DNA from 3 places in the Faecalibacterium sp. AF28-13AC genome. Region 2 is predicted to be linked to each of the others. Evidence: riboswitches for the same ligand, from Rfam matches in the RefSeq annotation. Region 2 holds a riboswitch; each other region holds the start of a gene.
The links. A riboswitch is a leader RNA that binds a small molecule or an ion and turns the genes downstream of it on or off. The one in region 2 is predicted to bind thiamine pyrophosphate.
Positions count from the first base shown of each region.

Region 1: another riboswitch for thiamine pyrophosphate. It lies ahead of thiW (energy coupling factor transporter S component ThiW); the one in region 2 lies ahead of DWY95_RS03825 (TenA family protein).
Region 3: another riboswitch for thiamine pyrophosphate. It lies ahead of thiT (energy-coupled thiamine transporter ThiT); the one in region 2 lies ahead of DWY95_RS03825 (TenA family protein).

Region 1 covers NZ_QUFG01000011.1:37,677-41,896, forward strand. Annotated here, with positions in the region: gene thiC (phosphomethylpyrimidine synthase ThiC) at 1-351, opposite strand, end outside; gene thiE (thiamine phosphate synthase) at 899-1,531, opposite strand; gene thiM (hydroxyethylthiazole kinase) at 1,515-2,330, opposite strand; gene thiW (energy coupling factor transporter S component ThiW) at 2,341-2,856, opposite strand; TPP riboswitch at 3,033-3,140, opposite strand; gene DWY95_RS13950 (SPFH domain-containing protein) at 3,261-4,220, shown strand, end outside.
Region 2 covers NZ_QUFG01000002.1:268,438-272,657, reverse strand. Annotated here, with positions in the region: gene DWY95_RS03830 (hypothetical protein) at 1-296, shown strand, start outside; TPP riboswitch at 683-782, shown strand; TPP riboswitch at 843-940, shown strand; gene DWY95_RS03825 (TenA family protein) at 1,007-1,681, shown strand; gene thiD (bifunctional hydroxymethylpyrimidine kinase/phosphomethylpyrimidine kinase) at 1,678-2,481, shown strand; gene thiE (thiamine phosphate synthase) at 2,493-3,134, shown strand; gene DWY95_RS03810 (HAD family phosphatase) at 3,124-3,780, shown strand; gene DWY95_RS03805 (NUDIX domain-containing protein) at 3,783-4,220, shown strand, end outside.
Region 3 covers NZ_QUFG01000013.1:7,267-11,486, reverse strand. Annotated here, with positions in the region: gene sigK (RNA polymerase sporulation sigma factor SigK) at 301-990, shown strand; gene sigG (RNA polymerase sporulation sigma factor SigG) at 1,073-1,837, shown strand; gene DWY95_RS14675 (sporulation transcriptional regulator SpoIIID) at 1,892-2,140, opposite strand; TPP riboswitch at 2,251-2,352, shown strand; gene thiT (energy-coupled thiamine transporter ThiT) at 2,439-3,011, shown strand; tRNA gene DWY95_RS14665 (tRNA-Ala) at 3,163-3,238, shown strand; gene DWY95_RS14655 (hypothetical protein) at 3,667-4,011, shown strand.

The sequences.
Region 1 (4,220 bases), on a different contig from region 2:
CTCGTGGGTCAGCTTCTGGCGGAAGGGCTGGGTGTTGCCGTGGCTGGACAGATCCATAATGGCCTCTGCGCCCATGTTCACGGCGCTCATCACCTTCTGCATCTCGATGTTGTAATCCTTGCAGTCGCGGGAGACGCCCAGATTGACGTTGATCTTGGTGCGCAGCATGCTGCCGATGCCCTCCGGGTTCAGGCAGGTGTGGTGCTTGTTGGCCGGGATGGCGACCTTGCCCTCGGCCACCAGCTGACGGATCTCCTCCGTGGTGCGGTACTCCTTCTGGGCGACGATCTCCATTTCCTTGGTCACGATGCCCTTGCGGGCCGCGTCCATCTGTGTGGTGTAATTCTGCATCTTGTTACCTCCAGTTTGACAAGTCGATACGCTCTTGCTCTTTTTTCTATCGTTACGAAAGAGCCGGACTTCGCCCATCAAACGGGTGGTTTCCGGCGCCTCCGCAGACAAACCCTGCGGTGTTCATGTCAAAGCTCCTTTGCATGAAGTCTGTTCCGGCAGAAGGTGGTGCCCCCGGTCTGCCGAGATGATAATTTTCTCCCTACAACCTCTCCGCCATTGCTTCGCAATGCCACCTCCCCTTGTAGGAAAGACTCCCTCCGGCCGGAGGGAGATGTCGCGAATAGCGACAGAGGGAGGATGACCACTGGCGAGTCGGTGATGGTCGTTCTGGATGAGCAAAGTTTTTGCTTCCGGAAACGACCGGGCTCCGCTGTTGAGATTTACAGCAGCAATACAAATGCTGCTACCAATGCGGACAGGGCCCGCCGCCCTGCGCCCAATCGGGCCCAAGCGAACAGCAGGGCCTGCCCGGCCTGCCAAGGGCTCCCCTACCAGGGGAGCTGTCGAGCGTGAGCGAGACTGAGAGGTTGTACGAAGGACAACTTTATAACTGTTCTACCAATGCTCTCAATTCCCTGCACTCGGCCTCGATATCCTTAGCCGCGAAGATGGCGCTGACCAGCGCCACACCGGCTTCGCCGCAGTGGGCAAGGCTGAGCAGATTCTGCTTGTGGATGCCGCCGATGGCGACCACCGGGATGGGGACCGCCGTGCAGATGGCCCGCAGCGTCTCTTTGGGCAGGGCGGTCACATTCGTCTTGGTGGCGGTCGCAAACATGGCCCCGCAGCCCAGATAGTCCGCACCGGCCTCCACAGCGGCTCTGGCTTCGGCCACATTGTGGGCCGACACGCCGATGATGGCCTCCGGGCCAAGGATGCGCCGGGCTTCGGCGGGGTCCATATCCTCCTGCCCCAGATGCACACCGTCGGCCCCGCACTGCCTGGCCAGCGCCACGTTGTCGTTCAGAATGAACGGCACGCCGTACCGTTTGCAGAGGGCGGAGATCTCCAGCGCCTCTGCCAGAATGGCTGCGTCGCCCAGATCTTTTTCCCGCAGCTGCACACAGGTGGCTCCGCCCTTCAGGGCAGCTTCCACCTGCTGGGGCAGGGTCTGTTCGCCCACCCAGGCGCGGTCGGTCACGGCATAGAGCCGCAGCATCTCAGCAGTACAGTTCATCGTTTGCTCCTTGGTCAAGTTGTTCGCCGGTCAGGTTGGACACGGCATCCATCAGATACATGCACAGCGTTCCGGTGCCCTCTTCGCCGGTCAGGCGGGCAGCGGCAGTCTCGCCGCAAAGGCCCATCGCACAGACGGCGGCGGCCGCCGCGGCCAGCGGGCAGTCGGGGTTGGCCCCCACGAAAGCCGCCGTCAGGACCGACAACATACAGCCCGCCCCGGTCACACGCCGCAGCAGCGGGGTGCCGTTGCGGAGGATGTGGGTCGTCTTCCCGTCCGTCACGATGTCCTCGGCCCCGGTCACTGCCGCGACGCAGTGGTGCTGCGCGGCAAACTGCTCGGCCAGCGGCCGCAGGGCCTCCGGCGGCAGGGTCTTGCCGGCATCCACCCCGCGTGAGACCTGCGCAAGCCCGCTCAGCGCCTGCAGCTCCGAGGCGTTGCACCGCAGCACGGTGACGGGCACTTCCCGCAGCACCTCGGCCGCGATGCTCTGGCGGAACTGCGATGCGCCCACGCCCACCGGGTCAAAGACCACCGGCAGGCCCAGCCGGGCGGCGGTGCGGCCCGCTTTGACCATGGCCTCGGCCTTGCGGGGGTTCGGGGTGCCCAGACTCAGGCAGAGGGCCCGGCTCAGCGCCGTGATCTCCTCCACCTCCTCCGGGTCATCCGCCATGATGGGCGACGCCCCGGCCGCCAGCACGATGTTAGCGCAGTCGTTGGCGCTGACGAGATTCGAGATGCAGTGGACGAGGGGCGAGGTTTCCCGCACCCGGTCGAAAAGAGCTCCAAACGCTGTCACGGTGCCCTCCTCAGCTCAGGCTGGTCTGCATGGAGCGCAAAGCGCCGGAGCGCTGCAGCGCGGCCAGCAGCACACCTGCAATGACCGCACCGCCTGCGGTCGAGACGAGGAAGGGCACGATGTAGGCATAGAATGCGATATCGCCCGCGCTCTTGCCCATCAGCAGGATGGCCACCGGGTAGGCGCACAGCCCGCCCAGGATGGAGGTGCCGAACACCTCACCCACCAGAGTGGGCAGCAGCTTTTCGGTCTTGTGGTAGACGATGCCGCACAGCAGGGCACCGAACATGCTGCCGGGGAAGGCCATCAGACTGCCCAGGCCCAGCAGGTTGCGCAGCAGCGAGGCCACGAAGGCCACGCCGATGCCGTAGTAGGGGCCCAGCAGCACAGCGCACAGGATGTTGACCATGTGCTGCACCGGGGCGCATTTGCTGCCAAAAATGGGGAAGCTGAACACGCTGCCCACAACGGCCAGGGCGCAGAGCATCCCGGCCAGAGCCAGCTTTTTCGTAGAGAGTGCTTTCATGAGGATTCCTCCTATTGCAAAGCGGTCGAGACTTTCTGGTCTCCTCTCACGCCGGAACACGGCTTCCCATCGCGTCGATTCAAGGCCCAGGGCGCTCCCCCTCGGCCCGGAGCCGCCCACAAGGCGGCTGCGGCAGAAAACAAAAACAGGAGCTCCCTCTGCGGAAGCCCCTGTGAAAACGCATCGTGATGACTTCCTACGGCGGCATTATCCGCATCAGGTAAAAGGGTCGAAGTTTGAGCACTTCCTCTCAGCCCGCATGACGAGCTCCCCTGTATTTTGTTGTCGGGAGTATTCTACACCCATCGTGCCAAAATTGCAAGAGGCAGTTTCCTTTTGCAGTGCTTCTGTGCTATACTAAGGGTAATTCCGCAACCGAAACCACTTCAAAGGAGATTTGGAATATGGGTCTTGTAAAAGCTGCAATGAACGCGGCCTCCGGCGTGATGGCCGACCAGTGGAAAGAGTTTTTCTATTGCGATGCCCTCCCGGCCGAAGTGCTGGCCGTCAAGGGGCAGAAGCGCACCGACCGTCGCTCTGCCAACAAGCACGGCAATGAGAACATCATCTCCGACGGCTCCGTCGTGGCCGTGGCGGAGGGCCAGTGCGCCCTGATCGTAGAGCAGGGCAAAGTGGTGGAGCTGTGCGCCGAGCCGGGCGAGTACACCTACAGCACCGGCACCCAGCCCTCCCTGCTCAGCGGCGGGCTGAAGGACATCGACGGCGTCTTTGCCGAGATGGGCAAGCGGTTCGGCTTTGGCGGGCAGGCCGCCGCCGACCAGCGCATCTACTACATCAACACCAAGGAGCTGGTGGGCAACAAGTACGGCACCCCCAACCCGGTGCCCTTCCGGGTGGTGGACCAGCGCGCCGGCATCGACCTCGACATCGCCATCCGCTGCTTTGGCGAGTACAGCTACCGCATCGTCAACCCCATCCTGTTTTACACCAACGTCTGCGGAAATGTGGAAAACGCCTACACCCGCGACGCGCTGGACGGCCAGCTCAAGACCGAGCTGATGACCGCCCTGCAGCCCGCTTTTGCCCGCATCAGCGAGCAGGGCATCCGCTATTCCTCCCTGCCCGCCCACACCACCGAGCTGGCGGACGCCCTCAACCAGGCCCTCAGCGCCAAGTGGAGCAAGCTGCGCGGCATCGAGATCGTCTCGCTGGGCGTGTCCGGCGTCAAGGCCAGCGAAGAAGACGAACAGATGATCAAGGACCTGCAGCGCAGTGCCGCCTTTATGGACCCCACCCGCGCCGCCGCCCATCTGGTGGGCGCACAGGCCGCTGCCATGCAGGCGGCTGCCTCCAACACCGCTGCCGGCCCGGCCATTGCCTTCATGGGGGTCAATCAGGCGGCA
Region 2 (4,220 bases):
CCCGTTCTGATTATGACGGATGGAAATGGTGGACCACCTGGCATCAGTGCCAAAAGGATACGCCTGTTCTGGAAGTTGCCCGTGAAATTGATGCTTTCCAGAATGCGCTGTTCCAACTGCCGGAGTTTCTGAATTTGGATACCCTGACACGGTTCTGCCGAGGGTACGCCCAGCCCACCAGCGAGCCCACCGAATTCAATTTGTATTCGGAAACTGCCCACTTTTATATCTGGCTGCGGTTAGTCACCCGGCATCGAGATTATAATGCCTATGTGCATTACTATCTGAAAGGTTAAAAATTTACAACGCACCGGATACAGTATGCCTATCGGCTCTGTATTCGGTGCGTTTTTCTCTCTTTATATACCGCACCATAATCATATCCAAAATATTTATGAAAAATTAGATGCCACAAATTCTATTGAGGGATAAAACAAAGCTATTATTTTAGGATACATTAGCCCCTTACTGTAACCCAGTGATAAAAAACGTCGGCGAAAAGGTGTCAAATCCTCCACATCTGTCTCTCCTTTTTTGTCCGTTTTCCCGCATTTAGAACCTCGTTTTGAGGGGAACAGGATAACTTTATCTAGCCGACCATGCGGAAAAACCTTTGATTTCCGTGGACTTTTACCGTCCTAAATGCGTAGACTTGACTTTTGGGGACTTTCTAACTATAATGATATTCAAGCAGGGGGACTACCTTGTAGTTGAGAAGGTTAAAACCTGACCCTTTGAACCTGTTGGCTAATACCAACGCAGGGAGCTAAAGAATACAGATTCGTATTTTTTGGACATTCTCTGTTTTGGGAATGTCCTTTTTTAATTGAATAAGATATGATATGTGTTTGCGAGGGAACTGAACAAGTTGAAAAAGGTAAGACCTGACCTCTGGACCTGTCGGCTAATACCGGCGTAGGGAAGCAATTTCTTACGCTCGTATTGCGTCTGAAAGAGCTTCTAATTGTTTTAGAGGCTCTATTTTTTTATCTTAGGAGGATCAAACATGGCATTTATGAAAGACATCTTAACCCACAACATTCCCATTTGGGAAGAATGTGCAGCTACCCCATTTGTGCAGGAAGTGCAAACTGGAAAGCTACCTCTTGAAAAATTCAAAAGATATATGATTCAGGATAGTATCTATCTGAAAAACTATGCCCGTATATACGGCAAGGCAATTTTTCATGCTGATACATTAAGAGAAATTCAGCTTTACTATTCCATGCTGAATTTTGTAAATGATACGGAATCAGAAGTGCGCCTGGATTATCTAAAGCAATTTTGCATGACGGATAATGATATTGAACTGATCGCTCCTCTGCCTGAAAATCAAAATTACATTGATTTCATGTTTGAGATTGCGTCACATGGAAAGAATGAAGAAATTTTAATGGCGGTTCTTCCCTGTATGCTAAGTTACAGCTATATATTCCGAAAATTGGCGGCTGTTCCTACAAGCAGACAGTCAAGATATTGGGACTTTATCAAAGATTATGCGGATGAACAATATGCAGAAAGCTGCAAAGAATGGTCTGCTTTTGCAGAGCATAAATGTGCCGGGTTATCAGTAGCAAATAAAAAGTATCTGGCTGATATTTTTGAAAAAGCAAGTTTGTTAGAGCTTGCTTTTTGGAAGATGGCCTATCGGAACGAGAGAATGGAGGAAAATGCAAAATGAAAAAAGTATTGTCCATTGCCGGATCAGATTGCAGCGGAGGTGCAGGTATTCAGGCTGATTTGAAAACTTTTTCTGCTCACGGCGTATTTGGAATGAGTGTTATTGTTTCTGTTGTTGCAGAGAACACCAGCCGCGTTATCGACATCCAAGATATTACCCCGGATATGATTGCAAAACAGATTGATGCCGTGTTTGAAGATATTGAAGTGAACGCAGTAAAGATTGGTATGCTTTCTACGCCAGAATGTATGAAAGCAGTGGCAATGAAACTATTACAATATAAGCCACAAAATATTGTAATCGACCCGGTTATGTATGCCAAAAATGGCTGCCCATTGATGAATCCTGCGGCGGTTTCCACCTTGATAGACACTGTAATTCCACTGGCCGATGTGCTTACTCCAAATATTCCAGAGGCAGAGAAAATAGCGGATATGCAGATTTCCACAGTTTCAGATATGGAGGCTGCCGCAAGAAAAATATATGCCATGGGTTGTAAGGCGATTGTTGTCAAGGGCGGACATCATATAGGAAATGCCGTTGATGTCCTATTTGATGGAGAAAATTTCCACCACTTTGAAACAGCCCGCATTGATACGAAAAATACTCATGGGACAGGCTGTACCTTTTCTTCTGCAATCGCTTCCCAGCTTGCAAAGGGAAAAAGTATTCCGCTTGCTGTCGAAGCGGCAAAGGCTTATGTCACAACGGCAATCGAACACTCCCTTGCGATTGGAAAAGGCTGTGGCCCGACGCACCATTTCTACGAATTGTATCAGCATGGTTTATCTAAAGAATAGGCAGGTGCAAAATGAACTTTGATTATACACTTTATCTTGTTACTGATCGTCAACTAATGAGCTGCGATAGCCTGACAGAAGCGGTGGAACAGGCAATTTTAGGAGGCTGCACAATGATACAACTCCGAGAAAAAGAATTGCCTTCATTGGAATTTTATAATCAGGCGGTTGCCGTGAAACAGGTTACGGAGAGATACCATATTCCCCTTATCATAAACGACCGGATAGATATTGCAATGGCTGTGCAGGCTGCGGGAGTACATATTGGACAACATGATTTACCTGCGGCTACCGTCCGCAAAGTAATTGGGGAAAATATGCTGTTGGGGGTATCTGCTTCTTCCATTGCAGAAGCAATACAAGCACAGCAGGATGGTGCGGATTATTTGGGAGTTGGCGCAATGTTCCCTACTGGAACTAAAACCGACGCTGAATCTGTATCAATGGAGGAATTACAGAAAATCCGCACAGCCGTTTCTTTGCCGATAGTTGTTATTGGCGGTATCAATAAAGGAAATGCAGGGCGTTTCAAGCCCATGGGAATTGACGGACTGGCTGTTGTATCTGCCATCATAGCGCAGTCCGATATAAAAGCTGCTGCTGCGGAACTGAAAGATTTATTTTGCGGAAAGGAAAAGAAACATGGATTTTAATGCGGCAATCTTTGATTTAGATGGAACAATTCTGGATTCAATGGATGTATGGGAGCATATAGATATTCAGTTTTTGAAAAAGAGAAATCTTCCTGTCCCAGATAATTATGTAACTGAAATATGTGCAAGGAGTTTTGAGGAAGCCGCACAATATACCATTGATCTTTTTGGATTGCAGGAAACGGTAGAGGGAATTATTGAGGAATGGAATAATATGGCGGTCGAGGAATACAGGAACCATGTCGGTCTGCTGCCCTATGCCCTTGATTATCTTCTGCGCTTAAAAGAACATGGAATAAAACTTGCAGTTGCTACGGGGTTGCCGGAAAATCTCTATATTCCATGCTTAAAGAACAATTCTATTTTAGAATTATTTGACGCTCTATGTTCAACAGATGAGGTTCAGCGGGGAAAAGAATATTCGGATGTCTTTGAATTGGCCGCAAGAAAATTAGGGGTTGCACCTGAACACTGTATTGTGTTTGATGATGTGCTTCCAGCAATTAAAAGCGCAAAGGCAGCCCGTATGTTAGCAGGTGGGATTTATGATAAGTATTCCGCAGATCAGCGTACAGAAATAGAAAGGATTGCGGATATTTACTTACTTGATTTCCGGCAAGCACCGATCCCACACAAAGAGGTATGAAAATGGAAAAATGGGATTTATATAATGCAAAACGGGAAAAGTCTGGAATAGCAGTGTGCCGTGGAGAAATCATACCCAAAGGGCTGTATCATTTATCTGTGAGTGTATGGATTGTCAACCAGCAGGGGCAGTATCTTTTATCACAGCGGCATCCGAAAAAGCAATACCCTCTTTATTGGGAATGTACGGGTGGTTCTGTACTTTCCGGGGAAACCAGTTTGCAAGGAGCAATCCGAGAGGTAAAAGAAGAATTAGGAATACTGCTTACTCCCGGAAGTGAAAAATTGATTTATCAGACCAGACGGGAAAATGTGCAGGATTTTTACGATGTTTGGCTATTTCATAAGGATATAAAGATTGAAGAAATGCGTTTACAGGAAACAGAAGTTGTGGATGTTCAATGGGTAAATCCAGATAAGTTATTTAAGATGTTTCGCCTG
Region 3 (4,220 bases), on a different contig from region 2:
TTGGGCTCAAATTGGGCGCAAGGCAGCGGGCCCTGTTCTCATTGGAAGCGACTGCGGGACTACGCTCTACCAAAGAGTGCTGGGCAAGCAGTCGTGAATTGAGACAGCGGAGCCCAGCCGTTTCCGGAAGCAGAAAACTTTGCTCGTCCAGCACAACCATCACCGACTCGCCAGTGGCTCCCCTACCAGGGGAGCTGGCGAGCCGCAGGCGAGACTGAGAGGTTTACCCTACCGGTTCCCGCCCTCATTGGCAGCACCCAAGAATCCCGCCCACAAAAAGGAGGCTTTTCGTTGAATCACCTGTTATCGTTTTTCCGTCGGCTGTACGTCCTGTTCGTCTGCCCCGGCGCTGCCCACTATGTCGCCGGGGCGCCCAGCCTGCCGCCGCCCCTGACGCCGGAGCAGGAAAAAGCCCTGCTCGCCCGGATGATGGCGGGCGACCGCGCCGCGCGGGATGACCTCATCACCCACAACCTGCGGCTGGTGGTCTACCTTGCCAAAAAGTACGAGAACACCGGCGTCCCTGCCGAGGACATGATCTCCATCGGCACCATCGGGCTGATCAAAGCGGTCAACACCTTCACGCCGGAACGAAACATCAAACTCGCCACCTACGCAAGCCGCTGCATCGGCAACGAGATCCTGATGTATCTGCGCAAAAGCTCCAACCGCCGCCAGGAGGCCAGCATCGACGAGCCTTTGAACGTGGACGGCGACGGCAACGAGCTGCTTCTCTCCGACATCCTCGGCAGCGACGAGGATTTGGTCAGCCAGCGGCTCGAACAGAGTGCCGAGCGGGCCACCCTCCGGCAGTCGGTGGCCCTGCTCTCCCCGCGGGAGCGCCAGATCATGGAACTGCGCTTCGGGCTGCTGGACGGCGTCGAGCGCACCCAGAAAGAGGCCGCCGATGCCCTCGGCATCAGCCAGAGCTACATCTCCCGCCTCGAAAAACGCATCATCCGGGAATTGAAAAAGAAGCTGGAGGACTGAGCGGGCAAAAATTCCCACGCATGATTCCCCTGCCCCCGCCCCATACTTCCGGTAACGTCAAAACGAAACCGGAGGGGCGCGGATGTACAACAAAGTCGAGCTCTGCGGGATGGATACGGCACAGCTGCCTGTCCTGACCGAAGCACAGAAGCGGGAGCTACTGACGCGGGCCCATGCGGGCGACGCCGCCGCCCGCCAGCAGATGATCGAGGGCAACCTGCGGCTGGTACTCAGCGTGGTACAGCGGTTCGCCCAGCGAGGCGAGAATCTCGACGACCTGTTTCAGGTAGGCTGCATCGGGCTGATCAAGGCCATTGACAACTTTGACCCGGCCCAGAACGTGCGGTTCTCCACCTACGGCGTCCCGATGATCATCGGCGAGATCCGCCGCTTTCTGCGGGACAACAACGCCCTGCGGGTCAGCCGGTCGCTGCGGGATACGGCCTACAAAGCCATGCAGGCGCGGGAGAGGCTGGAAAAGCAGCTGGGCCGGGAGCCTACGGTGAACGAGATCGCGCAGCAGGCGGGCCTGTCCCGCCGGGAGGTGACGGCGGCGCTGGAGTCGGTGGTGGAACCGCTCAGCCTTGAGGAGCCGCTCTATACCGACGGCGGCGACGCCATGTATGTCATCGACCAGGTGCGTGACCCCGACGGCGAGGACAGCTGGATCAGCGGCCTGCAGTTCCGGGAGACCGTCGCGTCCCTGACCCCGCGCGAAAAGCGGATCATGGAGCTGCGCTACCTCAAGGGCGAAACGCAGATGGAGGTGGCGCGGGAGATCGGCATCAGCCAGGCGCAGGTCAGCCGGCTCGAAAAGGCCGCGCTGGAACAATTCCGCAGCAAATAGCAGCAAAAGCGGCACACCCTTATACAACCTATATATAAGGATGCGCCGCCGCTCTTATTTTTTGCCGTATTTCCGGCGGGTGGCCGCTCCGCCCCGCAGATGCCGCTCGGCCTTGTTCCGGGCCAGCACTGCCTGCACCCGCTGGAATAAGTCGGGGTCCACCCGCCGCAGCCGGGACGAAACATCCTTGTGCACGGTGGATTTGCTGCACCCGAACGCCCGCGCTGCGGTCCGCACTGTTGCGCTGTTTTTTGCGATGTACTCCCCCAGCAGTGCAGCCCGCTGTTCCGGTTCCACTTTCATGCCCTGTCCCCTCCTCCGCAAGACTCCTTGGTAAAAAATATGAGGCAGAGGGGCGCAATATGCCCGCCGGGGCTTGACTTTTGGCGTCGGACGACTATACTGGGAGACGGACATGAAAACAGGGGCGCCGAAAGGCTGAGATCCGCGCACTGCGGAGTACCCTTGAACCTGATCCGGGTAATGCCGGCGTAGGTAGTTTGCGGAATGTTCCCATCTTTCACAAACGAAGCCTCTACGCCTGCTGATCGCAGGCGTATTTTGTTTTTGTGTACTATATTTTTAGAGGAGCGAATCCAAAATGTCGAATTCCTATTCCAAGACCCGCATTCTGGTGGAGTGCGCCCTGATGATCGCCATCGGCACCGTGCTGTCGAACATCAAGATCTTCACCATGCCCAACGGCGGCAGCGTCACCCTGCTGAGCATGCTGCCCTTTGTGCTGGTGTCCTTCCGCCATGGCGTCAAGTGGGGCCTGTTCACCGGCCTGGTCAACGGCTGCCTGCAAATGCTGCTGGGCTTCTGGGCACCCCCGACGCCCACCTTCCTGTACTTCCTGGGCGAAGTCCTGCTGGACTACCTCATCGCCTTCATGGCGCTGGGCACGGCTGAGCTGTTTGCCCGCCCCTTCAAAAACCGGATGGTCGGCGTGGCTTTCGGCACCTTTATGGCCGGTGTGCTGCGCTTCCTGTGCAGCTTCCTCTCCGGTGTGCTCGTCTGGGGCAACCTGAACGAGGGCCTGAGTGCCTGGACCTACAGCCTGGTCTACAATGCCAGCTACATGCTGCCGGAGACCCTGCTCACCGTGGTGGCCGCTGTGCTGCTCATCAAGGTGGCCCCGCAGATCTTCGACCGCCAGTACACCAAGGCCTGATTTTTCACGCACCATCGCGCCCCGGCAGGTCCACCGCCCGCCGGGGCGCTTTTCTCTGCAAAAACTTCGCAGGAAATTCGAAAAAAGTGTTGACAGCGTCCCTTCCTGCTGGTATAATAACTCACGTCGCAAGACACGAAACCAAACATGTGGGGGATTAGCTCAGCTGGGAGAGCGCTTGCATGGCATGCAAGAGGTCACCGGTTCGATCCCGGTATTCTCCACCATACAGTTCGTACTCGAACCCGATTCTTTACGAGAAAGGGTTCGGGTACGTTTTTTGTTTATCGGAAATTCTGCGGAAGGACTACACAGAGCGTTAAACGAGCAAAGGCAGGGTATCACTATGACGGTGGTATCCTGCCTTTTGCTTTGAGGAATCAAGTTCGCTTTGTGCGAACTTGGTCGTCACCCTATATGACGCATTGGGGGCAATCGCTGTGTACGTGCGTACCGGGAGAGCGTGTACACCTCTGGCAAGGTGTAACACACTAGACTTTGTTCCAAAGTCTGTGTGCCAAGGGGCATAGCCCCTTTGGAATCCCTGCGGAGCGTGTACGCACGTACGCAGAAAAATGGAAAAATTTCACTATATCGGGGTGTTCTTTCATGGAGGAGTGTGGTATACTCGGCTTAGCCCAGTAAATTGGAAGTTGTGAACTTAGAATTAGAGGTGTTGAAAATGAAAATAATAATTATATTTATTGATTTACTGATGGCAACTGTTCTCTTTTTTGTTGGAAGATTTTTTATCAAATCAAGGAATACAGAAAGAAGTGTGCTGTTTTTATCAGGAGATTATACTGGATTAAACACAGAGAAAATATGCAGAGTTACTGGAAAACGGATTAAGACATGGGCAATGCTCTTTTGTCTTGGCGGTATAATTGATTTTATCAAGCCGGGCGCAGGAATAATAATAGCTTTCGTTTTTTTTATTATCTTACTTGTATTTCATTTGGTTGATATGACTATAAATCGAGACAAGTACCGGGTATAAATTCCAGTTTGCTGTACTCGTTCCTAGCAGGGTTTGGGGCAGGCACGCCCCAACAAGAAGCTGTCCCAAAGGGGCAAGAATTTTCAAGAATTGAAAATTTGTGGCCACGGGACGATTCTTGCTCTCAGCTTTTTCGCTGCGTTTCGCAATTTTCACATTTCAATCTGCTCGCAGATTGTTGACAAGCTGCGCTTGACCCGATACTATAA